DNA from 4 places in the Serratia sp. LTN-2 genome. Region 2 is predicted to be linked to each of the others. Evidence: predicted binding sites of a transcription regulator. Region 2 holds the regulator's gene; each other region holds the start of a gene.
The links. Region 2 encodes CRP, which controls carbon source genes, mostly activating them, when cyclic AMP is high. Its sites were predicted from a motif close to ATGTGANNNNNNTCACAT; they were not measured.

Region 1: AC6BYQ_RS16160 (PTS sugar transporter subunit IIB) is a predicted target of CRP. The motif match lies at 2,950-2,967, and genes of this name have one in related genera.
Region 3: AC6BYQ_RS09565 (YfcZ/YiiS family protein) is a predicted target of CRP. The motif match lies at 5,511-5,528, and genes of this name have one in related genera.
Region 4: glpT (glycerol-3-phosphate transporter) is a predicted target of CRP. The motif match lies at 4,602-4,619, and genes of this name have one in related genera.

What each region holds. Positions count from the first base shown of each region.
Region 1 is NZ_JCAXDO010000008.1:7,973-15,598, reverse strand. It holds gene AC6BYQ_RS16175 (aldo/keto reductase) at 1-924, opposite strand, end outside; gene AC6BYQ_RS16170 (SDR family NAD(P)-dependent oxidoreductase) at 937-1,737, opposite strand; gene AC6BYQ_RS16165 (LysR family transcriptional regulator) at 1,844-2,737, shown strand; gene AC6BYQ_RS16160 (PTS sugar transporter subunit IIB) at 3,153-3,470, shown strand; gene chbC (PTS N,N'-diacetylchitobiose transporter subunit IIC) at 3,483-4,844, shown strand; gene AC6BYQ_RS16150 (glycoside hydrolase family 1 protein) at 4,888-6,273, shown strand; gene chbR (transcriptional regulator ChbR) at 6,289-7,137, shown strand; gene chbG (chitin disaccharide deacetylase) at 7,286-7,626, shown strand, end outside.
Region 2 is NZ_JCAXDO010000010.1:194,802-202,427, reverse strand. It holds gene tauA (taurine ABC transporter substrate-binding protein) at 1-744, opposite strand, end outside; gene AC6BYQ_RS19050 (PhzF family phenazine biosynthesis protein) at 859-1,641, opposite strand; gene AC6BYQ_RS19045 (LysE family translocator) at 1,652-2,254, opposite strand; gene AC6BYQ_RS19040 (hydrolase) at 2,374-3,354, shown strand; gene AC6BYQ_RS19035 (YheU family protein) at 3,351-3,584, shown strand; gene AC6BYQ_RS19030 (phosphoribulokinase) at 3,736-4,605, shown strand; gene AC6BYQ_RS19025 (OsmC family protein) at 4,644-5,051, opposite strand; gene crp (cAMP-activated global transcriptional regulator CRP) at 5,434-6,066, shown strand; gene AC6BYQ_RS19015 (YccS/YhfK family putative transporter) at 6,116-7,626, shown strand, end outside.
Region 3 is NZ_JCAXDO010000003.1:505,110-512,735, forward strand. It holds gene smrB (endonuclease SmrB) at 1-470, shown strand, start outside; gene sixA (phosphohistidine phosphatase SixA) at 537-1,019, opposite strand; gene fadJ (fatty acid oxidation complex subunit alpha FadJ) at 1,409-3,574, opposite strand; gene fadI (acetyl-CoA C-acyltransferase FadI) at 3,574-4,884, opposite strand; gene AC6BYQ_RS09565 (YfcZ/YiiS family protein) at 5,079-5,375, opposite strand; gene fadL (long-chain fatty acid transporter FadL) at 5,781-7,121, shown strand; gene mlaA (phospholipid-binding lipoprotein MlaA) at 7,239-7,626, opposite strand, start outside.
Region 4 is NZ_JCAXDO010000006.1:215,164-222,789, forward strand. It holds gene pldB (lysophospholipase L2) at 1-1,021, shown strand, start outside; gene yigL (sugar/pyridoxal phosphate phosphatase YigL) at 1,026-1,823, shown strand; gene glpQ (glycerophosphodiester phosphodiesterase) at 1,856-2,935, opposite strand; gene glpT (glycerol-3-phosphate transporter) at 3,018-4,373, opposite strand; gene glpA (anaerobic glycerol-3-phosphate dehydrogenase subunit A) at 4,738-6,387, shown strand; gene glpB (glycerol-3-phosphate dehydrogenase subunit GlpB) at 6,377-7,626, shown strand, end outside.

The DNA of each region.
Region 1 (7,626 bases), on a different contig from region 2:
GGCCACGTCTTCCGGCGATAGCCTGAGGGTGAGCGCTGCCAGCGCATCCTGCAGATGATGCGGCTTGGACATGCCCACCAGCGGCGACGCCACGCCGGGTTTGGCCAACAGCCAGGCCAGCGCGATCTGTGCCGGAGGAACGCCGTGCGCGGCGGCCACCTCCGCTACCGCAGCGACGGTACGCTCAACTTCGTCTCTGCCACCGTACCAACGAGGTGCCTGTTCGTCGGTGGCGGCGCGCAGCGTGCCGGCCATGCCTGAACCGGCCAGCACGCCGCGCGCCAGCGGCGACCAGGGCGTCAGGCCGAGCCCCTCTTCCAAACACAGCGGGATCAGCTCTTCTTCGTCTTCACGCGTCACCAGGTTGTATTGGCTCTGCAGCGAAATAAACGGTGCCAGGCGGTGCTGACGTTGAAAGGCCAGCATTTTCATCAAGCGCCAGGCATGCAGTGAAGACGCGCCGAGATAGCGGATCTTGCCCGCCCGCACCAGGGCGTCGAGGGTGTCGGCGGTTTCTTCGATCGGCGTTTCGCTGTCGAAGCGGTGCAGCACGAACAGATCGAGGTAATCCGTCCCCAATCTCTGCAAAGAGGCGTCGACGCTGTGCAGCAGGTGCTTGCGCGACAGCCCGCGGTTGTTCGGCTGCGCATCCATCGGGAAGTAGGCCTTGGTGGCGATCACCACGTCTTCACGACGGGCGAACGCTTTCAGTGCGCGACCGAGGAGACGCTCGCTTTCTCCGCCGGAGTAAATGTTGGCGGTATCGAAGAAATTGATGCCCGCTTCCAGCGCTTCGCGGATAAAGGGGCGCGCTTCATCTTCCTTCAGCACCCAGGGCCGCCAGGCCGGATCGCCGTAGGTCATGCAACCCAGGCAGAGGCGGGACACCTTCAGGCCGCTGTCGCCAAGCCGAACGTAGTTCATGACCTCGTCTCCTCAACGCATGCCGGCGATGGTGTAACCGCCGTCCACCAGCAGGCTTTGGCCGGTGATGAAGCGGGCCTCGTCCGTCGCCAGCCACAGCGCCACATCGCCGATGTCTTCCGATTCGCCCAGGCGGCCGGCGGGCGTATGGGCGATAAAGGGCGCGAACGCCGCGCTGTCGGCCACGCTGCCGCGCGCCATCGGCGTGTCGATGATGCCGGGGTTGATGTTATTGACGCGGATGCCCTGGCCGCTGTATTCGAGCGCCACTGCGCGGATCATCGCATCGAGCGCCCCTTTGCTGGCGGAGTAGCTGGATGAACCGGCCAGTGCGCCGTGGGTCAGCCAGGAGGAGGTGTTGATGATCACGCCGCCCGAGCGTTGAGCCAGGAAGGTTTCAATCTCGTATTTCATCGCCAGCCAGACGCCTCTGAGGTTAATGGCGATAACCCGGTCAAAATCTTCGCTGGTCTGTTCGGTGATGGGGGCGAAGTTGCCGATGATGCCGGCGTTGTTGAAGGCGACGTCGAGCCGGCCGTAATGGGCGGTCACCGCGGCGAGCAGCCGGCGGATATCACCCTCCTGGGCGACGTCGGTCACGATGGGCAGGGCGTCGCCGCCGGCCAACGCGATATCGCGCGCCGTGGCTTCGATCTCCGCCGCGCGCCGGCCGGCCAACGCCACTTTGGCGCCCTCGCGGGCATAGGCCAGCGCTGCGGCGCGGCCGATGCCGGTGCCGCCGCCGCTCACCAGTACGACTTTACCCGCCAGCCTGCGCGGCGTTTCATGAGTTGGAGCTGTAGCATTAATCATCGCATCGATACCTGGTAATGGGTTCGATCGCAATGCTATGTTGTTAGATGACGGATAACTATCCGCTAAAAATTCATCTCACTATTAGATAATTTATATCAATAGCATGAAGAAACCCGAACTGTCCGGCCTGGCGGCCTTTGTGGCTATCGCCAGTGAACGCAGCTTCCGCCGCGCCGCCGCTCGGCTGGGCGTAACGCCGCCGACGCTGACCCACACCCTGCGCGAGCTGGAGGCGCAGGTGGGCATTCGCCTGCTGAACCGCACCACCCGCAACGTCTCGCCGACAGAAGCCGGCGAGCATCTGCTGGCGCAGCTGGTGCCGGCCTTTACCGATATCGACGCCGCGCTGGAGAGCCTGAATGCGTTTCGCGACGGGCCGCGCGGCCTGGTGCGCATCAACGCGCCGCGTTCGGCCATCGAGCTCGCCATCGTGCCGCTTCTGGGGCGCTTGGCCAGCGAGTACCCCGGCATTACGCTGGAAGTGGTGGCGGACGAGGGGTTCGCCAACATCGTCGAACAAGGCTTTGACGCCGGTATCCGGCTCGGTGAGGATCTGCACAACGATATGCGCGCGGTGCGCGTGACGCCAGATCTGCGTTTTGCCATCGTCGCCACGCCGGACTATTTTCAACGGCATGGCGAACCGGCACACCCGCAGGATTTGCTGCAGCATCGCTGCATCGGTTGGCGCAAGGCCTCTTCGGGCGAGCGCTACAAATGGGCGTTTCAGCAGGGCGAGCAGCGATTTTCCGTGGCGGTCAACAGCCCGCTGATCGTGGATGACGCCAGACTGTTGCTGCAGGCGGCGTTGGCACACGTCGGCATTGCTTTCGCCATCGAGCAGGAGGTGGAAGAACACCTGGCGAGCGGTCGGCTGCGGCGAGTGTTGGCCGACTGGTGCGCGCCGTTTCCCGGTTTTTACCTCTATTATCCCAATCGTAGAAATCACCCCGTGGCGTTGACCACGATGATCGAGTTGCTGCGTCTGCCCACGTAATCCTCCCCACGCCACCGCGTGCGGGATGGCAGGGGGGAATCAAGCCTGAACTATTTTTATATCCTCTCCATTTGTTCCGGCTCAAATAAACCCTTAAATTCTCAGCGCGTTCATAACTGGCTGTTTATAATTGCTATTTGAGTATTTATTGCGAATATTCTGAGTTTTTATCGGTTATTTGAGAGCCCGGTCACACTATTTTTTTGTGCGAAATGTGAAGAGGGTCAATCCGCCAGGTCAATGAGAGACGGTTATGTCCCCTCCTGGCTTACCGATCCGTTTTTCATGCTCCGTATACTGTCCGTAACCAGGGCAACGTGACGGAAATTTTCATAAGGAATGTGCGTGAAGCAATCGTGATTGCATCTGGCATACAAATAACACGGGGTTTTTTTGATTATCTGAGGTGCTTGGTATGGAAAAGAAAAAAATCTATCTGTTTTGTTCTGCCGGTATGTCCACTTCCCTGTTGGTATCAAAAATGAAGGCGCAGGCAGAGAAATATGAAGTGCCGGTGATCATCGCCGCTTACCCGGAAGCGCTGGCCGCCGAGAAGGGCGTTGAGGCGGATCTGATCCTGCTGGGGCCGCAGATCGCCTACACCTTGCCGGAAGTGCAAAAACAGCTGCCCAACAAACCTGTGGAAGTCATCGATCCGCTGCTGTACGGCAAGGTCGATGGGCTGGGCGTACTGAAGGCCGCGGTGGCCGCCATCAAGAAAGCCAACCAATAACAGGAGGCCGCCGTGAATACCCTCATTGCCTCGCTCGAGAAGGTTATCCTGCCTTTCGCCGTAAAAATCGGTAAGCAGCCCCACGTCAACGCCATCAAGAACGGCTTTATCCGCCTGATGCCGCTGACCTTGACCGGGGCGATGTTCGTGTTGATCAACAACGTGTTCCTCAGCTTCGGTGAGGGATCGTTCTTCTATTCGTTGGGCGTGAGGTTGGACGCCTCCACCATCGAGACGCTTAACGGCCTGAAGAGCATCGGCGGCAGCGTTTACAACGGTACGCTGGGGATCATGTCCCTGATGACGCCGTTCTTTATCAGCATGGCGTTGGCCGAAGAGCGCAAGGTCGATCCGCTGGCCTCGGCACTGCTGGCGGTGGCGGCCTTCATGACCGTCACGCCGTTCAACGTCGGCGAGGCCTATGCGGTGGGCGCCAACTGGCTGGGCGGCGCCAACATCATTTCCGGTATGGTGATCGGGCTGGCGGTGGCTGAGATGTTTGCTTTCATCGTGCGGCGCAACTGGGTGATCAGCCTGCCGGACAGCGTGCCGGCTTCGGTGTCGCGCTCTTTCTCGGCGCTGATCCCCGGCTTCATCATCCTCTCCATCATGGGGCTGGTGGCGTTCGCGCTGGCGCATTGGGGCACCAACTTCCACCAGATCATCATGGACGGCATTTCGGCGCCGCTGGCCAAGATGGGCAGCGTGGTGGGTTGGGTGTACGTGCTGTTCTCTTCGCTGCTGTGGTTCTTTGGGGTGCACGGCTCCATGGCGCTGGCGGCGCTGGACAGCGGCATCATGACGCCGTTCGCGCTGGAAAACGTGGAGCTGTACAACAAATACGGTTCTGTCGAAGCGGCGGTGGCCGCCGGTAAAGAGTTCCACATGTGGGCGAAACCGTTCGTCGACTCTTATATCTACCTCGGTGGCACCGGCTCGACGCTGGGCCTGATCATCGCCATCTTCATCGCTTCGCGCCGCGAGGATTACCGCCAGGTCGCCAAGTTGGCGACACCATCCGGCATTTTCCAGATCAACGAGCCGATCCTGTTCGGCCTGCCGGTGATCATGAACCCGGTGATGTTCATTCCGTTTATTCTGGTGCAGCCGGTGCTGACCATTATCACCTCGCTGGCTTATTACTCCGGGCTGATCCCGCCGATCACCAACATCGCGCCCTGGACCATGCCGGTCGGCCTGGGGGCGTTCTTCAACACCAACGGCAGCATCATGGCCATGTTGCTGAGCCTGTTCAACCTGGCGGTCGCCACCGTGATTTACCTGCCGTTCGTGGCGATCTCCAACAAGGCGCAGAGCCAGATCGATGCGGCGACAGAAAGCGAAGAAGACATCGCCAACGCGCTGAAATTCTAACTGTGGAACGGGGCGGCGCGGCCGCCCCGCGAGGGACGCGAGTATGGAATATCAATTTGCCGACGGGTTCTGGTGGGGCAGCGCCACCTCCGCGCCGCAGTCTGAAGGGGCGGCCGCGCGGGACGGCAAGAGCCGCAACATCTTCGACTATTGGTACGAGATCGCGCCCGAGCGCTTTCACGATCGGGTCGGGCCGGCCGAGGCCTCGACCTTTTATGACCATTTCCGCACCGACATCGGGCTGCTCAAAACGTTGGGCCACAATACCTTCAGAACGTCGATCTCGTGGTCGCGGCTGATCCCGGACGGCGACGGCGAGGTGAACCCGCAGGCGGTGGCGTTCTACAACGCGATGATCGACGAGCTGCTGGCGCAGGGCATCACCCCGTTTATCAATCTCTATCACTTCGATATGCCGCTGTGCATGCAGCAGCGCGGCGGCTGGGAAAGCCGGGCGGTGATCGAGGCCTACGCGCGTTACGCCGATACCTGTTTCGGCCTGTTTGGCGATCGGGTCACCCACTGGTTCACCTTCAACGAGCCGATCGTGCCGGTGGAGGCCGGTTACCTGAATGACTTGCACTACCCTTGCGTGGTGGACTTCAAACGGGCGGTCACCGTGGCGTATCACAGCGTACTGGCGCATGCCATGGCGGTGCAGCGTTTCAGAGCGCGCGGGTTGCCGGGGAGCATCGGCATCATTCTGAATCTGAGCCCGACCTATCCGCGCTCCGATGCGCCGGAGGATCTGCAGGCCGCACACGACGCCGATCTGCTGCTCAATCGCAGCTTTCTCGATCCGGTCGCCAAGGGGCGTTATCCGACGGCGCTGCTGCACCTGTTGGAGCAGTATGGGCTGATGCCGCACTGCGAGCCGCAGGACGCGCAGCTGATCGAAGGCGGCGTGGTGGATATCCTCGGCGTCAACTACTACCAGCCGCGCAGGGTGCAGGCGAAAGAGGGGCGTTGCGCCGCAGGGCCAATCGCATCGCCGGAGGATTTGTTCAGCTACTATGCAATGCCGGGCCGCAAAATCAATCCGCATCGCGGCTGGGAGATCTATGAGAAGGGGCTGTACGACATCCTGATGGATCTGAAAGAGAACTACGGCAATCTGCCTTGTTATATTTCGGAAAACGGCATGGGCGTCGAGGGCGAAGAAGCGTTTATCGGTGCCGATGGGCGGGTGGAGGACGATTACCGCATCGACTTTATTCGCGAGCACCTGAAGTGGCTGCACCGCGCGCTGGCGGAAGGCTCGCAGTGCAAGGGCTATCATCTGTGGACCTTTATCGATTGCTGGTCCTGGCTGAATGCCTACAAGAATCGGTATGGGCTGGTGCGGCTGGATCGGGCGGATCAGCGGCGCACCATCAAGAAAAGCGGTTACTGGTTTGCCGAGGCGGCCAGACGCAACGGATTTGACTAACGGGAGGCCGGCGCCGTGTCCGATAACCGAATTTCACTGAGCGCAAACGACGTGAAGCTGATTCGCGAGCAGGATTTCTTTAACTGCAAAGATTTTCACCTGTTTATCTACAACAAGGTGGAAAGCGCCACCGGGCTGCATCAGCACGACTATTACGAGTTCACCATCGTGCTGAGCGGCAAATGCTATCAGGAGATCAACGGCAAACGGGTGCTGCTGGAACGGGGGGATTTCGTCTTTATTCCTATCGGTTCCTACCACCAGAGCTTTTACGAGTTCGGCGCGACGAAAATCTTCAACGTGGCGGTCAGCAAAGCGTTCTTTGAAGAGCATTACTTGCAACAGCTGCCGCGTTGTTTCGTCGCCTCGCAGGCCTACAGCCTGAGAAGCGAGTTTTTGGCCTATATCGAATCGGTGGTGAGCTCGCCGCAGTTTCGCGAGGACGACTTCGCCGAATTCCTCGAAACATTGACCTTCTACGTGATCAGCCGCATCCGACATTATAAAGAAGAAAACGACGGCGGCGATGATATCCCGCAGTGGCTGAAGAACACCCTGGCCGGCATGCATGACAAGGCGATGTTCGGCGAAAAGGCGTTGGCGAACATGGTGGCGCTGTCGGGGAAAACTCAGGAGTACCTGACCCGGGCGATGCGGCGCTACTATCAGAAGACGCCGATGCAGGTGATCAATGAGATTCGCATCAACTTCGCCAAGACGCAGCTGGAGGTCACCAACTATTCGGTCTCCGACATCGCTTTTGATTCCGGCTATGGCGATGTCAGCCTGTTCATTAAAAACTTCAAGCGGCTCACCGACGTGACCCCAGGCAACTACCGAAAAAAGTGTTACGGCCCTCTTTAGGGCCGCTCCCGATCAGTATCAACGCCGATATGCCGATGAGCTTCAGGACGCCGGTCGGTTAATCATTTGATTTTTACCTTAACGAGGGGGAATGCCGCGCCGAGCGGTCGGCCTTCCCTTGCCAAAAATCTATCCCGCGGGAGTCTCTATGGAAAAACTACTGATCGTGAATGCCGACGATTTCGGCCTGAGCAAAGGGCAGAACTATGGCGTCATCGAGGCGTATCAGCATGGCGTCGTTTCCTCCACCACGGCGATGGTGAACGGCGGCGGCGCGCAGCACGCGGCGGCGCTCAGCCGGCAATATCCGGGGTTGCCGATCGGGCTGCATTTCGTTTTGACCCATGGCAAGCCGCTGGGCGCCATGCCTTCGCTGGTCAACGAACATGGCGAACTGGGCAAATGGCTGTGGCGCCGCGCCGAGGCCGGCGAGCTGCAGCTGGACGAAATTCACGAGGAGCTGCAGCGCCAGTTCGCGCGCTTCGTGAC
Region 2 (7,626 bases):
ATCTTTCAGCCACTGTTCCGGCGCCGCCAGGTAGGCCTGTTGCGCCTGCAGCGCGCTGGCAGCAAAGGCGGTCACCACGTCGGGATGTTTCTCGGCGAAGTCCTTGCGCACCACCCACACGTCCAGCGTCGGCGAGCCCCATTCACCTACCTGCGCGGAGTCGGTCAGCACCTTGCCCTGCTTGGCCAGTTCATTGACCACCGGCGCCCAGACGTACGCGCCGTCGATGTCGCCGCGCTGCCAGGCGGCGGCGATGGCCGGCGGCTGCAGATTGAGGATCTTCACCTGCTCAGGCTTGATGCCCCAATGTTTGAGCGAAGCCAGCAGGCTGTAATGGGTGGTGGAGATAAACGGCACCGCGATGCGCTTGCCGATCAGATCCTGCGGGCTTTTGATGTCATTCTTCACCACCAGCGCTTCGGAGCTGCCGAGCTGCGAGGCGATGAGGAACACTTCGATGGGGAGTTTTTGGCTGGCGGCCACCGCCAGTGGGCTGGAGCCGATATTGCCGATCTGCACGTCGCCGGAGGCCAGCGCGCGCAGCACGCTGGAGCCGCTGTCGAACTTACGCCAGTCGACGGTCGCGCCGGATTGTTTGGCGAAGCTGTTTTCCGCCTGCGCCACCTTGGCCGGTTCCGCCGACGTCTGATACGCCACGGTCACGTCCACCGCGTAGGCGCTGGCCGCGCTGAGCGACAACGCCAACAGCGCCGCGTTGCGTAAGGAAAAGAGTTTGCCCGCCATGTTCCGCTCCGTTGATAAAAATCTGTTCAGTTGCTGACAGTTTTATCTGAGCGATGACGGGCGATAAAAGAATAAAAAAGTCTTCTTTATTACCTTAAGTAATATTAGAGTAAATTACAGCGCGATCGTCCCGCGCAAGAACACGTGAGCATAGCCCCCAAGCAGCGTGCGGTCCCCTTGCAGTTCGCAGAACAGCTCACCGCCGCGCGCCGAGATCTGCCGGGCATGCAAGCGATGGCGGCCGAGACGCGCCGTCCAGTAAGGCATCAGCGTGCAATGTGCGGAGCCGGTGACCGGATCCTCGCCGCCGTCGAGGGTGAAATAGCGCGAAACAAAGTCCACGACGTTACCCGGCGCGGTGACGATCACCGCCCGCCCGGCCAGTGCGATCAGCGCGGGAATGTCCGGCCGCAGCGCGCGCACCTGCGCCTCGTTTTCCACCACCACCAGCAGCGCTTTCGCCTGCCACACTTCTTGCGGCTGCACGCCCAACAGCGCCGAAAGGCCCGCCGGCTCGGCGACTTTCTGCGGCGGCCGGGCGGGGAAATCAAGCACCAGCCGCTCCCGGTCCTGCGCATCGCGCTTGACGAACAGCTCGCCGCTGGCCGAACGGAAGCGAATATCCTGCAGCGCCGGGTTAACCGCGCTGAACATCACATGCGCCGCCGCCAGCGTGCCGTGGCCGCAAAGATCGACCTCGCGTTCCGGGGTAAACCAGCGAATGGCAGTCATGTCGCCATCATCCCAGACAAAGCTGGTTTCCGGCAGACCGATCTCGTTGGCGATCGCCTGCAGCCGCTCCGTCGGCAGCGGCTGCGTCAGCAGACAGACCCCGGCCGGGTTGCCGCGCAGCCCTTCGCCGGTAAAGGCGACCACGTGATAATAGTTTTCCGCCATCGTTCGCTCCTTAATGCCAGATCAGTAACACACAGGCTGCAGTCAACAACCCCATGGAAACGTTGAAGATAACCCAGGCTTTTTTGCTGTGCAGCAGGCGGCCGATCACGGTGCCGAACGCCAGCCAGATAATGCCGGCGACGATGTTCACCGCCAAAATGCCCAGCGCAATCGCCGCAATGGAACCGTTATACCTGTCGCCCGCCAGGCTGAAACTCGCCACCGCGCCCAACGCCATCAGCCAGGCTTTCGGGTTGAGGAACTGCAGCAGCCAGCCCTGATAAAGCCGCACCGGCTGCGGCGGCGCCACCTCGGTTTCCAGCTTTTCATAGGCGGCGGTGGCCACTTTCCACGCCAGCCACAGCAGGTACAGGCTGCCGAGGATTTTCAGGATCAGGTGCAGCGACGGATAGACCAGGATCAGGCTGCCGACGCCGAAGGCCACCAACAGCAAAATGCTTTGCATGCCGAGCATGATGCCGATCATCAGCCCCAGCGATCGCATAAAGCCAAAGTTCGCGCCGGAGGTAGTCAGCAGCAGGTTATTGGGGCCAGGCGTGATGGCGGCCACCCACAGGAAGCCCAGCATCGACAGGAATAAACTCGGTTCCATGGCACGGGTGCTCCTCACCCAAGGCGCTTTTTTGCAGTATCATTGTTAGTTATTGGTATTGAAGCTAACAGTGCGTCTGGGATCTCACAATAGTCGCCAACAACATTTTTACTCAGCCTATGCATGACGTCTTTCGCCCCCTGACCGGGGCCAGTAATCCGCACCTGCAAACGCTGTTGCCGCGGCTGGTGCGCCGCCGCGTGTTATTGAAACCGCATTGGCAACGGCTGGAATTGCCCGACGGCGATTTCGTCGATCTCGCCTGGAGCGAGGATCCGGCGCAGGCGCGCGACAAACCGCGCGCAGTGCTGTTTCATGGCCTGGAAGGCAGCTTCTACAGCCCCTACGCGCACGGCCTGCTCAACGCCTGGCGCGAGCGCAGCTGGCTCGGCGTGGTGATGCACTTTCGCGGCTGCAGCGGCGTGCCCAACCGCAAGCAGCGCATCTACCACTCCGGTGAAACCGAAGACGCGCGCTTCTTCCTGCGCTGGCTGCGCGACAGCTACGGCGAGGTGCCGACCGCGGCGGTAGGCGTTTCGCTCGGCGGCAACATGCTGGCCTGCTATCTGGCGCAGCAAGGCGCCGACAGCCTGCTGCAGGCGGCGGTGGTGGTCTCGGCACCGCTGATGCTGGAGCCCTGCGCCTATCGCATGGAGCAAGGCTTCTCTCGCGTTTATCAGCGCTACCTGCTGGGGCAGTTGAAACAAAACGCCACCCGTAAGTTGTTGCACTACCCGGACACCCTGCCGCTCAAGCTGTCACAGCTTAACGGCCTGCGGCGCATCCGCGAATTCGACGACGCCATCACCTCGCGCATTCACGGCTTCAGCGACGCTATCGACTATTATCGCCGCTGCAGCGCCCTGCCGCTGTTGCCGGCTGTCCAGACGCCGCTGCTGATCATCCATGCGAAGGACGATCCCTTCATGACCCATGAGGTGATCCCCGACGTCGCCGGCCTGCCGCGCAATATCGAATACCAGTTGACCGAGTACGGCGGCCACGTCGGCTTCGTCGGCGGCACGCTGAAAAAACCGCACATGTGGCTGGAGCATCGCATTCCGGCCTGGCTTTCCCCTTATCTGGACATCCCGACGTGATCATTCCCTGGCAAGAGCTGACAACCGATACCCTGAATAGCCTGATCGAATCCTTTGTACTGCGCGAAGGCACCGATTATGGCGAGCACGAGCGCTCGCTGGAGCAGAAGGTGGAGGACGTGCGCCGCCAGCTGAAAAACGGCGACGTGGTGCTGGTGTGGTCGGAACTGCACGAGAGCGTCAACATCATGCCGCGCGGCCAGTTCCGCGCCGGGCAGGAAGAAATTTAGTGGCGCTCGGTTCTATGACTGACGGAAAAAATCAGGTAACAATGGGGCATTGCAAACCAGCGCGCACCATTTTTTCCTGACATAGAGAGCGTCAACAAGAGCCACAATAATCCCCTGACGCCGGCGCATTCAACACGGAGTGACAACCACCATGTCTGCCAAACATCCCGTTATCGCGGTGACCGGTTCCAGCGGCGCCGGCACCACCACCACCAGCGTGGCGTTCCGCAAAATCTTCCAGCAGCTCAACATTCGCGCCGCCGAGCTGGAGGGCGACAGTTTCCACCGCTATACCCGGCCGGAGATGGACGCGGCGATCCGCAAGGCGCGCGATCTGGGCAGACACATCAGCTATTTCGGCCCCGAGGCCAACGACTTCGGCCTGCTGCAGCAAAGCTTTATCGACTACGGCAAGAACGGCACCGGCCGTTCGCGCAAGTACCTGCACACCTACGACGAAGCGGTGCCATACAATCAGGTGCCGGGCACCTTCACCCCGTGGGAGCCGCTGCCGGCGCCGACCGACGTGCTGTTCTACGAGGGGCTGCACGGCGGCGTGGTCACCGAGCACCATGACGTGGCCAAACATGTCGATCTGCTGGTCGGCGTGGTGCCGATCGTCAACCTGGAATGGATCCAGAAGCTGATCCGCGATACCGGCGAGCGCGGCCACTCCCGCGAAGCGGTAATGGATTCGGTGGTGCGTTCGATGGAAGACTACATCAACTACATCACGCCGCAGTTCTCGCGCACCCACATCAACTTCCAGCGCGTGCCGACGGTGGACACCTCCAACCCGTTCGCCGCCAAGGCCATTCCGTCACTGGATGAAAGCTTCGTGGTGATCCACTTCCGCGGGCTGGATCAGATAGACTTCCCCTATTTGCTGGCGATGCTGCAAGGATCGTTTATTTCGCACATCAATACGCTGGTGGTGCCGGGCGGCAAGATGGGGTTGGCGATGGAGCTGATCATGGCGCCGCTGGTGCAGCGGCTGCTGGAAGGCAAGAAGATCGAATAAGCGCATTGAGCGCGGCGGCTGGCCGCGCTCCGTCTCGATTACGCCGGCTGGCGGATCTCGAAGCTGTGGGTCACCGTAGCGGCTTTGTTGAGCATCAGCGCCACCGAGCAGTATTTCTCCGCCGACAGGTTCACCGCTCGCTCTACGATCTTGTCGGTCAGATCCTGACCGGTGACGATGAAGTGCAGGTTGATATGGGTGAACAGCCGCGGGGCTTCTTCGCGGCGCTCGGAGGTCAGCTTCACCTCGCAATCGCGCACGTCATTGCGCCCTTTTTGCAGGATGGACACCACGTCGATCGCGCTGCAGCCGCCTACCGACATCAGCACCATCTCCATCGGGCTGGGCGCTTTATCGCCGGCGTTGCCGTCCATCAGTACCTGATGGCCGGAGGCCGATTCACCCAAAAACGTTAACCCTTCCACCCATTTAACTCTTGCCTGCATTCTGGTCACTCCGGTTGATTTCTTAAAATCAGAGTACGCTTTCGCATAGAAACAGGCAACGTAACCTGATGCTAATCATGCTGAAGCGAGACAACACGAGACACCCGCCTTACTCTGTGCTACAAACAGAGCCGCAATAAATCTTTCCGGGACACTGCATTTCAGGGAAACGCCCAGAGAAAGGCTCCTTTACCGGTATGTTAACAGAATGTAGCTTGCAGCGCTTACGGCAAGTTAATATGCTAGAGCGACAGCGTATTTTTATGACACGCCTCAAAACTTGCCGGTAGCCCTCGCTCATAACAGCGGCTACAGGCGGGTTTTACAGGGAACTCTGACCCCTGTGACACAAGGCAGCGATAACAACAGAGGATAACAGCGAATGGTTCTCGGCAAACCGCAAACAGACCCTACTCTCGAATGGTTCCTGTCTCATTGCCATATCCACAAATATCCATCGAAGAGTACGCTGATTCACCAAGGTGAAAAGGCCGAAACGCTTTACTACATCGTGAAAGGCTCCGTCGCGGTGCTGATCAAGGATGAAGAAGGTAAAGAGATGATCTTGTCCTACCTCAACCAGGGGGATTTCATCGGCGAGCTCGGATTGTTCGAAGAGGGCCAGGAGCGCAGCGCCTGGGTTCGCGCGAAAACCGCCTGTGAAGTGGCCGAAATTTCCTACAAGAAATTCCGCCAGCTGATCCAGGTGAACCCGGACATCCTGATGCGTCTGTCCGCCCAAATGGCGAGCCGCCTGCAGGTCACTTCCGAAAAAGTGGGCAACCTCGCCTTCCTGGACGTTACCGGCCGCATCGCGCAAACCTTGCTGAATCTGGCGAAGCAACCCGACGCCATGACTCACCCGGACGGCATGCAGATCAAAATCACCCGTCAGGAAATCGGCCAGATCGTCGGCTGCTCGCGCGAAACCGTTGGCCGTATTCTGAAAATGCTGGAAGACCAAAATCTGATTTCCGCCCACGGCAAAACCATTGTCGTCTACGGCACCCGTTAATCCCTGAAAAAACGGCGCAATCTGCGCCGTTTTTTATCTGCTCGCTGCCATGTGGCGTCGTCTGATCTACCACCCGGAAGTCAATTACGCACTGCGACAAACGCTGGTGTTGTGCTTGCCGGTGCTGTTCGGCCTGCTGATCGGCCAACTGCAGCTCGGCCTGATGTTCTCTCTGGTGCCCGCCTGCTGCAATATCGCCGGTCTCGACACGCCGCATAAGCGCTTCTTTAAACGGCTGATCGTCGGCGGTGCGCTGTTCGCCCTCAGCAGCCTGCTGCTGCAACAGGCCCTGCTGTGGCATCTGCCGCTGCCGGCACTGATGCTGGGTCTGGCGCTGTTGCTCGGCGTCACTGGCGAAATCAGCCCGCTGCACGCCCGGCTGTTGCCGGCGGCGCTGGTGGCCGCCATCTTCGCTCTCAGCATGGCTGGCACGGTACCAATCTGGCAGGCGCCGCTGCTGTACGCGATCGGCACCGCCTGGTACGGCTTATTCACCTGGTTCTGGTTCAAACTGTGGAAAGAGCAGCCGATGCGCGAGACGTTGAGCCAGCTTTATCTGGAACTGGCGGACTACTTCGAAGCCAAGTATTCGCTGCTGACCCAACACACCGACCCGCAAACCGCGCTGCCGCCGCTGCTGGTGCGCCAGCAAAAGGTGATGGATCTGATCAGCCTTTTATACCAACAGCTCAATTTCCTGCCGCACGCCAACAACCTCGAACAAAAGCGCCTGCAGCGCGCCTTTCAGGTGGCGATGGATCTGCAGGAGCACATCACCGTCAGCCTGCATCTGCCGGAGGAGGTGCAAAAACTGGTGGAGCAGAGCCAGGCCGAAGCGATCATTCGCCGCAACGCTCAGGTGATCGCCGGCCGGCTGCGCGTGGTGGCGCACGATATTCTCTACCATCAACATTCGAAGCGCTTCTCCATGAGCCACGAACTGGCGGCGCTGGAAAAAATGGCGGCGCAGCATCCCGATAACCCGGTCGGCCAGTTTTGTTATTACCACTTCAGCCGCATCGCTCGCCTGCTGCGCACCCAGCATCCGCTGTACCGCCGCGACCTGATGCCCGGCCAGCACCGCCTGCCGTTTTGGCCGGCGCTGGCCAGCTACCTGTCGTTCAAATCCACCGCCCTGCGCAACGCCGCGCGGCTGGGGGTGACGCTGGCGGTCGGCAGCAGCCTGGGTGCGGTTTTCAACCTGCCGAAGCCTTACTGGATCCTGCTCACCATCATGCTGGTGAGTCAAAACGGCTATAACGCCACCCGGGTGCGTATTCAGCACCGTGCGCTGGGCACGATTGCCGGGCTATTGCTGGCGGCCGGGCTGTTGCAGCTGCAGCTGCCGGAAGGAGAAACGCTGAGCATCATGCTGGTGATCACGCTGCTGGCCTACCTGGTTTCGCGCAAGAATTACGGGCTGTCGGTGATTGGCTTTACGGTCACGGCGGTTTACACCCTGCAGCTGCTGGCGCTGAACGGCTCGCATTTTCTGGTGCCGCGTCTGATCGATACGCTGATAGGCTGCGTGCTGGCGTTCGGCGGCACCATTTGGCTGTG
Region 3 (7,626 bases), on a different contig from region 2:
GCGCAAAAAAACTGCGCCAGGACACCATCGTCCACCGCCCGCCGAAGCCCAAGATCAAACAGATTGCGCCGCAGCGGCTGCTGCAGGAGCAGGTCGATGCCAGCTATTATTTTTCAGATGAATACCAGCCGCAGCTGGAAGAGGAAGGCCCGACGCGCTACGTGCGCCCCGGCAGCAGCCCGTATGAGCTGAAGAAGCTGCGACGCGGCGATTATTCGCCGGAGCTGTTTCTGGATTTGCACGGCCTGACCCAGCTGCAGGCCAAGCAGGAACTGGGGGCGCTGATCGCCGCCTGCAAACGCGAGCACGTGCACTGCGCCTGTGTGATGCACGGGCACGGCAAACACATCCTCAAACAGCAAACGCCGCTGTGGCTGGCGCAGCACCCCGACGTGCTGGCGTTCCATCAGGCGCCGAAGGAATGGGGCGGCAATGCCGCCATCCTGCTGCTGGTGGAGCTGGCGGAATAGCGTTGCGCAGAAACGACTCAGGGCGATGTCAGACATCGCCCTGAGTTTATTTTCGCACCGCGCGGCTCAGACCTTGGCCATTACCTGCGACGGGCTGACTTGCCATTCAAACTTGCCGTAGCTGCCGTCCGCCGGCAGATCGACGTTGGCGATCGCCGAGGTCGCGAACATCGGCGGGCACTCGCCCGGGCACAGTTCGGCCACCAGATACCCCACCAACGGCAGGTGCGACACGATAAGCACCGAGCTCACCCCTTGCATCGCCAGCGCCTGCAGATAGCTGCCGACCTGTTCGGCGTTGCCGCCCGGGGTCAGCTCGGGCAGCACTTCTTCGCCCTCCGGCAGCGTCAAGGCTTCACGCACCGTCGCCAGCGTCTGTTCGGCCCGCAGATAAGGGCTGACCAGCACGCGTTCAATATCCACAGACTTGGTGTTCAACCAGGCCGCCATCTGACGGGACTCGTCGCGGCCGCACAGGGTAAGGGGCCTTACCGCATCGCTGGCTGCCTCGAGCGCCGCCTCTCCGTGACGCATAATCAAAACTTGCATATTGCACCGCTGTTGTTGACAAAGTAACGCTATACAGAAACGCCGTGCGTGCTGTACCGCCGAGTTTTACAACCCCAAAGCCAAAGCTTTAAAACGATAACGCGCCGTCTCTTTATGGCGGCCGGGCATTTTGCCTGAAAGTTTGCCTAAAGAAAATGCTGTTTTTTACAGCAACCCTCCCCTGGCAAACCCTGATTGCTCACAGAACAATCAATTCAACGGGTTAAATTTTAACCTCGCCGCCATGAAATTTATTGATGGCGGTCAAGCTAACTTACCGCTGCCGCAGCCATGCTGTACAGCCTCACCGGCTGACGCTGTTGCAAGGAGTGATGGCGATCACAACGCGGCCCTGTTGCAACTATAGTGCAAATCGGGCCGCCCTGCGTTCAGCTCCCCAACGGGTAACAACGCTCGCCCTGCTGCGCCATGCGCTGCAGGCGTTCACACGGAGTAAAGTGCTCGCCGTGCTGCTGGCGCAGGTATTCCAGCGTCTTCACCACCTTCTCGGCGCCGAGCTCGTCCATATAGCGGAACGGGCCGCCGAGGAACGGCGGGAAGCCAATGCCGAACACCGCACCGATGTCGCCATCGCGCGCGCTGCGGATCACGCCTTCCTCCAGGCAGCGCGCCGCTTCATTCAGCATCATCATCACGCAGCGCTGGGCGATGGTCGCCGGCAGCATATGCGCCTTCGGCGTGACGCCGAGCAGCGAATACAAAGAGGTATCCGCACGTTTACGCCGCTGCCGCTGCTGCCCCTCGCTCGGGTAGAGATAGAAGCCGCGGCCGTTCTTACGCCCTTTGCGCCCGTCTTTCAGCACCGCATCGAACGCGGCCGGTGCGGCGAAACGTGGTCCCAGCGCCTCGACCAGTACCGGAATGATTTTGGTGCCGACGTCGATGCCCACTTCGTCCAACAACGTGATCGGGCCGACCGGGAAACCGAAATCCACCAGTGCCTTGTCCAGCGATTCCATCGGCTCGCCTTCCAGCAGGCAGCGCGCCGCTTCGTTGATGTACGGCGCCAGGATGCGGTTGACATAAAAACCGGCGCTGTCGCCCACCACGATGGCGGTCTTGCCCTGCTTGTGCGCCAACGCCACGGTGGTGGCGATGGTCTCTTCACTGGTACCGGCATGCGGGATCACTTCCACCAGCGGCATTTTGTCCACCGGACTGAAGTAGTGCAGACCGATCACCTGCTGCGGCCGCTGGGCTTTCTCGGCGATGAGGCCGATAGGCAGCGAGGAGGTATTGGAGGCGAATACGGTATGCGGCGCACAGTGCGCTTCGACTTCGGCCACCATCTGCTGCTTCAGCGCCAGATCCTCAAACACCGCCTCGACCACGATATCCGCCTGCTCAAAGCCGGTGTAATCGGTAGAGCCGGAGATCAGCATCATCTGCTTTTGCCGCTCCGCCGGACGCATGCGCTTGCTGCGCACCCGCTTGCCGAGCACATCCCAGCTGTATTTCAGCGCGTGATTGATGCCGGTTTCATTGATGTCTCTGATGCGTACCGGCAACCCGCCGCGCGTGGCGGTAACGCAGGCGATGCCGCCGCCCATCAGGCCGCCGCCGAGAATGCCGACGCGATGCAAGGCGTGCGGCCTGGCATTGCCGCCCCGCTCTTTTTTCAGCGCGGTGGAAGCGAAGAACAGGCTGCGCAGCGCCGCCGACTGCGGCGTCATCGCCAATTCGCCGAAGGCGCGCGCTTCGGCCTCATAGCCGCTGGCGCTGCCGTGATCCAGCCCGGTGCGCACCACCTGAATGATGCGCTCCGCCGCCGGGTAGTTGCCATGCGTTTTCGCCAACGTTTTCTTGCGCACGATGCTGAACAGCAGGTTTCTGCCCAGCGGGCCGTTGAGCAGGCGATCCTGCCACGACAGCTCGCGCTGATGCTTCCAGCCCTGCTTCACCCGCTCGATAGCGGTCTGCAACAAAATCGACGGCGGCACGGCGTCGTCCACCAGCCCCATGCGCAGCGCCTGGCGGGCGCGAATGTGCTTGCCGGTCAGGATCATATCCAGCGCCTTGGCGGCGCCGATCAGACGCGGCAGACGTTGAGTGCCGCCGGAGCCCGGCAGCAGACCCAGCTGCACTTCCGGCAGACCGAGCGCGGTTTTGTCATCCAGCGAACAGACGCGGCCGTGGCAGGCCAGCGCCAGCTCCAGGCCGCCGCCCAGGCAGGCGCCGTGAATGGCCGCCACCACCGGCACTGGAAAAGCGGCGATCTGCGCCAGCGTGCTCTGCCCTTTTTTGGCCAGCGTCTCCGCCTCTTTGGCGCTGGCGCAGGCGGCGATCATGGTGATGTCGGCGCCGGCGATAAACGAGTCCGGCTTGCCGGAAACGATCACCAGCCCTTCCAGCGCGGTATGCTGCTGCGCCCGGATCAGCACGTCGTTGACCTGTTCGACGAACTCGGCCTTGAGCGTATTGACCTTGTCACCCGGCACGTCGATGGTGATCACGCCGATGTTGTCGGGGCGAATCGTCAGCTGAAAAGCCGACGGCGTGGCGCGCTGTTCGTGCAATGCGTTCTCGAAGCTCATTATTCCACCTCCACGATCATCGCGGCCCCTAACCCGCCGGCGGCGCAGGCGGTGGTCAGGCCCAGCCCGCCGCCGCGACGTTTCAGCTCATGCAGCGTCTGGGTGATCATCCGCGCGCCGGTGGCGGCGAACGGGTGGCCATAGGCGATAGAACCGCCCAACACGTTGAATTTGTCCATGTCCACCTCACCGATCGCCTGGCTGCGGCCAAGCTTCTCGCGAGCGAACGCTTCGCTGGCGAACATCTTCAGGTTAGCCAGCGTTTGCGCGGCGAAGGCTTCATGCATGTCGATGAGCGTCAGATCCGCCAGACCGATGCCGGCGCGATCCAGCGCCAGCGGCGTGGCGTAGGAGGGCCCCAGCAGCATGTCTTCCCACACGTCGATGGCGGCGAAGGCGAAGCTGCGCAAATAGCCCAGCGGCTGCAGCCCCAGCTCTTTGGCGCGCGATTCGCTCATCATCAATACCGCCGCCGCGCCGTCGGTCAGCGGCGTACTGTTGGCCGCGGTGACGCTGCCATGCTTGCGATCGAACGCCGGCTTCAGCTTGGCGTAGGAAGCCAGGCTGGAGTCTTTGCGGATGTTGTTGTCTTCAGAAAGCGGCGCGCGGTAAGGCGGCACGTAGGCGGTCATCACCTCGTCGCGCAGCCAGCCCTCTCGCCAGGCCTTGGCCGCCAGCTCGTGGGAACGGTGCGCCAGCGCATCCTGCGCTTCACGGGTGATGCCGTGGCTTTTCGCCATCTGTTCGGCGGTATCGCCCATGCGCAGGCCGGTGGAATACTCCGCCACCGCCGGCGGCACCGGCATCAGATCGCGGAATTTAAGCCGGCTGAACAGCTTGAGGCGCTGCGACAGCGTGCGCGCCTTGTTGACGTCCACCAACGTGCGCGCCAGCGCTTTGCTGACGCCGATCGGCAAGACGGAAGAAGAGTCGGCCCCGCCGGCGATGCCGACGCTGATGCTGCCGGCCATGATGCTCTCCGCCACGTTGGCGATCGCCTGGAAACTGGTGGCGCAGGCGCGCGACACGCTGTAGGCGTCGGTGTGGACGCTCATGCCGGTGCCGAGCACGATTTCACGCGCGATGTTCGGCGCCTCGGGCATTTGTACCACCTGGCCGAACACCAGTTGCTCGATAAGCTGCGGATCGATACCGCTGCGCGCCAACAGCTCGCTCACCGCCGTTTTCCCTAAGTCCACCGCCGGAATGCCGTGATAGGCGGTCGCCTGTTTGGCAAAAGGGGTACGCAGTCCATTCACAATCGCAATGCGGTCACCATGACGGGTCACCAACGGCAGTGCCTTACTCATAAATGCTCCTGAAGAAAATAACGTCAGCGCAATGGGCAGAAAGAGGTCTGACCTGATGAGGTCATTGTTAACCAAACGGTTACATTTGGCAAACCGGCAGAGATCAAAACTGCGAGCAGGCGCACTTTCTACAGGAGGGATACGGGAAAGGAAATCCCCGGCGCGCAACAGGCGGCGCCGGGGGTAAAGCGGGATTAACGCAGGCCGAGCTGGAAGATCAGGGTTTCCGCCTGGCAGGCGAAGGTGAAATCGGCCTCCAACTGCACGCCGCCGTCAACCGGTTTAATGCTACTGCTGATGTCACAAGGGTCGGATTCGACCGCGCGCGCCTTTTCGCTCAGGGCCGCCAACATCGCCTCCGCATCTTGTTGATTGCTGAACACTTGGCTGTAGGATGCGGTGCAATCGGTATTATCCATCACGGTGCCGACATCCACACAGCAGCAGGCTGCGGTTTCCTGGGCGCTGCATTTATTAATTGCATCTGACATGATTGGTTCTCCTCAAGGGCCTCTGTTATCAGCCCAAATTGCCGTTTTACTCACCGGCACAAAGCCACAAAATTCTGCGGGTATTTTACTCCTCCGCGCAGGCAATCACTAGCACTTACTTTTACTGGGTGTTTTAAGTGATGGAAATCACAAATAAAAATGAGCGTCTGCTAAGGAATAGTAAGAATTTTGTTATTTACCGCTGGCTTTTTGTTAAGCGGATCTCTTTTTTGATATCAGGTTAGAAATATTTCAAAAACAAACTTGCAACATCTTCACAGGTCAGACCTATACTTCAGCCACTGGTCTGATTTGTCTGAACGATAACGGACCCTACAATCCCGCGCTCCTTGTTACTTCGTGTAACAATAGTTTAAATAATAAACACATAATGAGGTTTTGGTCATGAGCCAGAAAAACCTATTGACTAAATCAGCTCTCGCAGCTGCAGTGGCAATTATTTCTTCAAACGTGTCTGCCGCAGGATTCCAGCTGAACGAGTTCTCAGCAGCTGGTTTAGGACGTTCGTATTCTGGCGAAGGCGCCATGGCGGATACGGCGGCCTCCGCGAGCCGCAACCCGGCATTGTTGATGATGTATACCCGCCCGGAACTCTCCATCGGCGCGGTCTTCATCGATCCAGACGTAGACATCACCGGCAAATCTCCTTCCGGCGCCAGCCTGGATGCGAAAAACATCGCGCCAACCGCCTGGGTGCCGAACCTGCATTACGTTCACCCGATTAACGATCAGTTCGCCGTAGGCGGCTCTGTCACCAGCAACTACGGCCTGGCGACCGAATTCAACGACGGCTACACCGCGGGCGCTTACGGCGGTAAAACCGATCTGGAAACCCTGAACCTGAACCTGAGCGGCGCTTACCGCCTGGATCAACATTTCAGCTTCGGCCTGGGCTTTGATGCCGTCTACGCCAGAGCCAAACTGGAACGCTACGCTGGTGAATTGCCGAAGCTGCTTGCCGGTCAAGGCCTGCAAACCGGTAAATTAACGCCTCAGCAAGCCGGGATGATTGCTCAAATCCCTGGCGACACCCAGATTTCTCACCTGAAAGGCGATAAATGGGGCTTCGGCTGGAACGCCGGCCTGCTGTACGAAGTGGATGAAAACAACCGTTACGGCTTCACCTATCGCTCTGAAGTGAAAATCAAGTTCGACGGTGACTACAAGAGCAGCCTGCCGGCACAGTACAACCCAATTACCCAGGCGCTGGGCGTGGGCTTACCGTGGGGCACCAGCGGCAGCACCATCCCAGGTTCTCTGGATCTGAACCTGCCGGAAATGTGGGAACTGTCCGGTTACAACAAAGTGGCACCGCAGTGGGCCATCCACTACAGCCTGGCCTACACCAGCTGGAGTCAGTTCCAGGAGCTGAGAGCCACCGGCAGCAACGGTCAAACGCTGTTCCAGAAGCATGAAGGCTTCCGCGACGCTTACCGCATCGCGCTGGGTACCACTTACTTCTACGACGACAACTGGACCTTCCGCGGCGGCGTTGCCTTCGATGACAGCCCGGTGCCGGCACAGAACCGTTCCATCTCCATTCCGGATCAGGACCGCTTCTGGGTCAGTGCAGGTACCTCTTATGCGTTCAACAAAGACGCTTCGGTTGACGTCGGCGTGTCCTACATGCACGGCCAGAAAGTCACCATCAACGAAGGCCCTTACACCTTCAACTCTGTGGGCAAGGCCTGGCTGTACGGCGCCAACTTCAACTACCGCTTCTAATCTCGCTTGAGAAATATGCCAAAGCGCCCCACGGGGCGCTTTTTCTTTGCCCGCGGCTCGCCGTCGGCATAAAAAAACCCGCCTGATGGCGGGTTTTCTTTGGCATAAGGCCAGAGATTACTGCGAGTCGATCTCGTCCAACTCGCCCTGAATCGCCTTGGCGTTCGGGTTCTCTTCCGGCTTGAGCGAACCGCCGTTGGCGATGAAATCGTGGCGCTGGAAGTAAGCCTCGCGCACCATGACATAAGGATCGGAGGAGTTGCGCAGCAGGCCGTCGGAATCCAGCAGTTGGGCGCGAGTTTCGATACCCTCGACCACCCATTTGCCCGCCGACATCCAGAAGGTCAGGTAGCTCAGCATCGGATACAGCGTATCCGCAAAATCACCGCCGTCTTCACGCAGCGTGAAGCTGCCGTAGCCAGGCAACATCACATACGGACCGTAACCCACATCGTAATGGCCCAAGGTGCTGCCGAAACGGTTCGGCTCTTCGCGCGCCAGTTTC
Region 4 (7,626 bases), on a different contig from region 2:
CGATGACTGGTTAACGCGTGAAACGCAGTTCGCCGCCTTCGCCACCGGGCCGCTGCTGGACTTCTGGCGGCAGCGCGAAGAAGGCGAGTTCAGCGGCGTGGACGGCGTGCCGATCCGCTTTGTGCGCTTCAGCTCCGCGCGGCATCAGCGGGTGGTGGTGGTCAGCCCCGGCCGCATCGAAAGCTACGTGAAATACCCTGAGGTGGCCTACGACCTGTTCCACTGCGGCTACGACGTGGTGATCGTCGATCATCGCGGGCAGGGGCGCTCCGGGCGTTTACTGGCGGATACGCACCGCGGTCATGTGGTAAACTTCGACGACTACGTGGACGATTTCGAGCAGCTTTGGCTGCGCGAGGTCGAATCGCGCGGTTACCGGCAGCGCTTCGCGCTGGCGCATTCGATGGGCGGCGCGATCTTGGCGCGGTTCCTGCAGCGTCGGCCGCAGGCGTTCGACGCGGCGGCGTTTTGCGCGCCGATGTTCGGCATTCAGTTGCCGATGCCGGGCTGGCTCGCCGACCGCATTCTCGACTGGGCGGAGGCGCACCCGGCGATCCGCGACTATTACGCGGTGGGCACCGGCCAGTGGCGTCCGCTGCCCTATGTGGTCAACGTGTTGACCCACAGCCGCGAGCGCTACCGGCGCAGCCTGCGCTATTACGCCGATTACCCCGAGCTGCAGGTGGGCGGGCCGACCTACCATTGGGTGCGGGAGAGCATTCGTGCCGGCCGGCAGATTATCGTGCAGGCCGGGGAGATAACAACGCCGCTGTTGCTTTTGCAAGCCGGTGAGGAACGGGTAGTCGACAACCGTTCGCACCAGGCTTTTTGTCAGGCTCTGTCAGACGCGGGGCGCCCTTGCGAAGGGGAGCTCCCGTTGGTTATCAACGGCGCACGCCATGAGATCCTGTTCGAGCGGGACGCGATGCGCGCCGAAGCACTGAACGCAATTCTGCGCTTCTTTGCTCAACACTTAGGCGGTGCGCTGCCGCCGACAACTCCATCAGAGGTTAGAACATAACGCTATGTATCACGTCGTCGCTTCCGATTTAGATGGCACGCTGCTGTCTCCCGACCATACCCTGTCGCCGTACGCCAAAGAAACGCTGAAGTTGCTGACCCAGCGCGGCGTGCATTTCGTGTTCGCCACCGGCCGCCACCATATCGACGTGGCGCAGATCCGCGACAGCCTGGAGATCAGCGCCTTTATGATCACCTCCAACGGCGCGCGGGTGCACAATACCGCCGGCGAGCTGATCTTCAGCCATAACCTGGATGGGGATATCGCCCGCGATCTGTACGGCATGCTGCACGACGATCCGGAGATCACCACCAACGTCTACCGTAACGATGACTGGTTCATCAACCGCGAGAGCCCGGAGCAGGAAGAGTTCTTCCAGGAGTCGGTGTTCAAATATCAACTGTTCGAACCGGGCCTGCTGGAAACCGACGGCGTCTGCAAGGTTTACTTCACCTGTGAAGACCATGAGCGGTTGCTGCAGGTGGAAGACGCCATCAACGCGCGCTGGGGCGATCGGGTCAACGTCAGCTTCTCGTTCCCGACCTGCCTGGAAGTGATGGCGGGCGGCGTGTCGAAAGGGCATGCGCTGGAAGAAGTGGCCAAGATCATCGGCTATACCCTGCAAGAGTGCATCGCCTTCGGCGACGGCATGAACGATCTGGAGATGCTGTCGATGGCCGGCAAAGGCTGCATCATGCGCGACGCGCATCAGCGCCTGAAGGATATGCTGCCTGAGCTGGAGGTGATCGGCTCCAACGTCGACAACGCGGTGCCGCACTACCTGCGCAAAATGTTCCTCTGAAATAACAAGGGCGCCTTGCGGCGCCCTTGGCATTATTTGTGCTGGCCCTGCTTCTGCAGGAACTGCACGCCCTTGTCCGGGAAGTCGGTGAACACGCCGTCAACGCCGGCCTGGTTGTAAATCACGTCATACAGCTGATTCACGTCGGTCACGTACTTCGGCAGCGCATCGGCGCGAATGGTGAACGGATGCACCGCCAGCTTGCTGGCGTGCGCTTCTTTCACCATGTCGGTCAGCACGATGTGGCCCGGCTTGGATTTATCCGCTACCACCAGCATGTGGTAGTCCGGCCCGATGCCGTCGGCATACTGCGCGATTTTCTTCATCGCGCCCGGCTTGAACATCCAGTCGTAGTCGTATTCCACCCACTTGCCGTCGGCTTTCTGCTCGTAGGTTTCCTGCCAGTCGTTATAGGCGATCAGCTGCACCAGCTTCAGATCCATGCCCAGCTTCGGCTCCAGCTCGTTCTTGATGCGTTTGAGCTCGTTGGCGTCGAAGCACTGCAGGTAGACGTTGTCGTTCTTGCCGGTGTAGCCGTACTGCTTGAGCACCGCCAGCACTTTGCTGGAGATGTCTTTGCCTTCCTGCTTATGGAACCACGGCGCCTTGATTTCAGGGTAGATGCCGATGTTTTTGCCGGTCGAGTGGTTCAGACCCTGCACGAACTCGATCTCTTCCTGGAAGGTGTGTACGCGGAAGTCGGATTTGCCCATCGGGAAGCGGCCAGGGTAGCCCTGCACCTTCTTGCCGTTTTCGATTTCAAAACCTTCGGTGAACTTCAGCGATTTGATCTCCGCCAGCGTAAAGTCGATGGCGTAGTAGCGGCCGTCTTTACGCGCGCGATCCGGGAAGCGTTCGGCGACGTCGGTGACGCGATCGAGGTAGTGGTCGTGCAGCACCACCAGCTCGTTGTCTTTGGTCATCACCAGGTCTTGCTCGAGGTAATCGGCGCCCTGCGCATAGGCCATCGCCTTCGCCGGCAGGGTGTGTTCCGGCAGGTAGCCGCTGGCGCCGCGGTGGGCGATCACCACTTTGTCCGCCGCCTGCGCGGCGCTGACCATTGAGGTGGCGAGAATGATCCCTGTCAGCAGGGCTTTGACTTGAGTCCGCATTCCGTTTTCTCCGTGTTGTTGGGGGCAGGGTAGTAAAAAGGCCGCAGGGCGGCCTTTAAATCATGCAAAAGTCGTGTGACGGTTAGCCGCGCTTGCCGGCAGCGATTTCCGCGTGATGTTTCTTCTCGTTCAGCATGGTCAGCAGCAGCAGGATAACCGCCAGCACGCCGCCGCCGATCATCACCATGAAGCCGCCGTCCCAACCGAAGAAGTCCACGGTGTAACCGACGATGGCGCTGGCCGCAACCGAGCCGCCCAGGTAGCCGAACAGGCCGGTGAAGCCCGCGGCGGTGCCGGCGGCTTTCTTCGGCGCCAGCTCCAGCGCATGCAGGCCGATCAGCATGACCGGGCCGTAGATCAGGAAGCCGATGACCAGCATACAGATCATGTCCACGGTCGGGTTGCCGGCCGGGTTCATCCAGAACACCACGGTGGCGATGGTCACCAGCGTCATGAAGAACACGCCGGTGGCGCCGCGGTTGCCTTTGAACACCTTGTCCGACATCCAGCCGCACAGCAGAGTGCCCGGAATACCGGCGTACTCATACAGGAAGTAGGCCCAGGAAGACTTGTCCAGCGCGAAGTGCTTCACTTCTTTCAGGTAGGTCGGCGACCAGTCCAGAATGCCGTAACGCAGCAGGTAGACGAACACGTTGGCGACCGCGATGTACCACAGCAGCTTGTTCGGCAGGATGTACTGCATGAAGATCTGCTTGGCGGTCAGCTCTTCTTCGTCTTTTTCGCTGTAGTCGTCCGGATAGTCGTTTTTGTACTCTTCAATCGGCGGCAGGCCGCAGGATTGCGGAGTGTCGCGCATCAGGGCGAAGGCGATCAGGGCCACCAGGATGGCGCCGAAGGCCGGCATGTACAGCGCCGCGTGCCAGTCGTTGAACCAGGCCATACCCAGCAGGAACAGCAGCGGCGGCAGGCCGCCACCCACGTTGTGGGCGCAGTTCCAGATGGAAACGATGCCGCCGCGTTCTTTCTGCGACCACCAGTGCACCATGGTGCGGCCGCACGGCGGCCAACCCATGCCCTGGAACCAGCCGCACAGGAACAGCAGGACGAACATGATGGCGATGCTGGAGGTTGCCCACGGCACGAAGCCCATGAACAGCATTACCGCCGCCGCCAGGATCAGGCCGGCTGGCAAGAATACCCGCGGGTTGGATCGGTCGGAGACCGAGCCCATGATGAATTTGGAGAAGCCGTAGGCGATGGAGATGCCCGACAGCGCGAAGCCGAGGTCACCGCGGCTGAAGCCTTGTTCGATCAGGTAAGGCATGGCCAGGGTGAAGTTCTTACGCACCAGATAGTAAGCGGCGTAACCGAAGAAGATCCCCAGGAAAATTTGCCAGCGCAGCTTACGGTAGAGCGGGTCTACCTTATCGCTCGGCACACGGGCGATGTGTGCGGCCGGCTTAAAAATACTCAACATGAGCGCCTCCGATGGCTTTATCTGTTATCACATCAATATGACCTTTTACGTTCATTTGATGATTGAGCGGATATCGAATGTGGTGTTTTTGTGTTCCATAACGAGCGCCATTGTCATCAAATACGCCTGGTGTCGCTGTGACGAATGGCGCAATTGTTACACTTTCATGAAACCACGGCGGATTTTGAGCGATTCGTTAACGTTATGAAATAGAAAAACGTCCAAAAATCGTGATTATGATCACATTGATGGTTTTTTGTGGACATTTTTATTTCGTTTCATGTTCGTTCTTGTTCCTTATCAAACAAAGACCCTAATAACCGTGGCTCAATAGGCTCATAACTACCGATCCTGAGGGAGCGAAATGAGCAGCTATTTTGACGGCGGCGAAACGGATGTGATCATCATCGGCGGCGGCGCCACCGGCGCAGGCATTGCCCGCGATTGTGCGCGGCGCGGCTTGCGCTGCATTTTGCTGGAGCGTCATGACATCGCCACCGGCGCCACCGGCCGCAACCACGGCTTGCTGCACAGCGGCGCGCGCTATGCGGTGACTGACGGCGAGTCGGCGCGCGAGTGCATCGAAGAGAACCGCATCCTGAAACGCATCGCGCATCACTGTATCGAGCGCACCGATGGGCTGTTCATCACCCTGCCGCAGGACTCGCTGGAGTATCAGCAACAGTTTATCGCCGCCTGTCGCCAGGCCGACATCGACGCCGAAGCGATCGACCCGCAGCTGGCGCTGCGGCTGGAGCCGGCGGCTAACCCCGCGCTGATCGGCGCAGTGCGCGTGCCGGACGGCACCGTCGATCCCTTCCGGCTGACCGCCGCCAACATGTTGGACGCGCGCGAACACGGCGCGCAGATCCTGACCTACCACCAGGTGGTGGGATTGTTGCGCAGCGGCGATCGGGTGACAGGCGTGCGCGTTTACGACCATCAGAGTCAGCGGCGCTATGAGCTGCACGCGTCGGTGGTGGTCAACGCCGCCGGCATCTGGGGCCAGCAGATCGCCGAATACGCCGATTTGCGCATCCGCATGTTCCCGGCCAAGGGGGCGCTGCTGATCCTCGGCCATCGCATCAACAACATGGTGATCAACCGCTGCCGCAAACCGGCGGACGCCGACATCCTGGTGCCGGGCGACACCATCTCGCTGATCGGCACCACCTCGACCCATATCGACTACGACCAAATTGACAACATGCTGGTGACCCCGCAGGAGGTGGACATTCTGATCCGCGAAGGGGCGCTGCTGGCACCCACCCTGGCGCAGACCCGCATTTTGCGCGCCTATGCCGGGGTGCGGCCGCTGGTGGCCAGCGACGACGATCCCAGCGGGCGCAACGTCAGCCGCGGCATCGTGCTGCTCGATCACGCCGCCCGCGACGGGCTGGAAGGGTTTATCACCATCACCGGCGGCAAGCTGATGACCTACCGCCTGATGGCGGAGTGGGCCACCGACAAGGTGTGTGAAAAGCTCGGGGTAAACAGCCCGTGCACCACCGCGCAGGACGCGTTGCCGGGATCCCGTCAGTCGGCGGAGGAAACGGTGCGCAGCGTGGTTGCACTGCCCGCCAGTATCCGCGGTTCGGCGATTTACCGGCACGGGGATCGCGCCAGCCAGGTGCCGGCGGCCGATCGGCTCGACACCAGTCTGGTGTGCGAGTGCGAGGCGGTGACCGCCGGGGAAGTGCGCTATGCGGTCAATTCGCTGACCGTCAATAACCTGGTGGATCTGCGCCGCCGCACCCGCGTCGGCATGGGCACCTGCCAGGGGGAACTCTGCGCCTGTCGCGCCGCCGGGCTGTTGACGCGCTTTAACGTCAGCACGCCGCAGCAGTCCATCGCGCAGCTGTCGCAGTTCCTCAACGAACGATGGAAAGGCGTTCGGCCGATCGCCTGGGGCGATGCGCTGCGCGAGAGCGAATTTACCAGTTGGGTTTATCAAGGGTTATGCGGGCTTGAGGCCCAGGCCGACAAGGGGCAGGAGGCGGATGATGCGATTTGACGTAGTGGTGATTGGCGGCGGCCTGGCGGGCCTGAGCTGCGCCATTGCCGTGGCCGAGCAGGGCAAGCGCTGCGCGGTGGTCAGTTCTGGCCAGAGCGCGCTCTACTTCTCCTCCGGTTCGCTCGACCTGTTGGCGAGATTGCCGGACGGCACGCCGGTCGAGATGCCGTTGGCGGCGTTGCCGCAGCTGGCGCAGCAGGCGCCGCAGCATCCGTATTCTCTGATTGGCCCCGGCCGGGTGGCGGCGCTGTCCGCCGCCGCGCAACGGCTGCTGGAACGCTGCGGGCTGAACCTGCAGGGTGAGGGGACCAAAAACCATCTGCGCATTACGCCGCTCGGCACGCGCCGCGCCACCTGGCTCAGCCCGCAGGCGATCCCGACGCTGCCGCTGACCGGCCAGTTGCCCTGGCGGCGCATCGCGGTGATCGGCATCGAAGGGTTCCTCGACTTCCAGCCGCAGATGGCTGCCGACTCCTTAAGCCGGGAGCTCGGCGTGCAGACGGACGTAGCCTATCTGCACGTGCCGGCGCTGGACCGATTGCGCAATAACCCCAGTGAGTTCCGCGCGGTGAACATCGCCCGGGTACTGGATTTGATGGAAAGCCTGCCGCCGATGGCCGAAGAGCTGCGGCGGCTGGCGGGTGAGGCCGAGGCGCTCTTCCTGCCGGCCTGTCTGGGCCTGGAGGATGATGCGTCGCTGGCGGTGCTGCAGGATGCGGTCGGCAAGCCGATCCGACTGCTGCCGACGTTGCCGCCTTCGGTGCCCGGCATGCGCTTGCATCAGGCGCTGCGGCGGCGTCTCCAGCAGCTGGGTGGCGTTTTCATGCCGGGTGACAGCGTAGTGCGCGCCGAGTGCGAAGCCGGCTGCGTCACCGGCCTGTACACCCGCAACCATGGCGATATTCCGCTGCGGGCGCAGCAGGTGGTGCTGGCCAGCGGCAGCTTCTTCAGCAACGGGTTGGTAGCGGAGTTCGACCGGGTGCGTGAGCCTATCTTCGGGCTGGACGTGCACAGCCGCGCGGATCGCGCCGACTGGAGCCAACGCGAACTGTTCGCGCCGCAGCCTTATCTGCAGTTCGGCGTGCGCACCGACGGCAGGCTGCGGGCGATGAAACAGGGGATGCCGTTCGACAATCTGTACGCCATCGGCGCGGTCGCCGGCGGTTACGATCCGCTGCAGCAGGGCTGCGGCGCCGGCGTGTCATTGATCGGGGCGCTGCACGTCGCGCAGCAGATCGC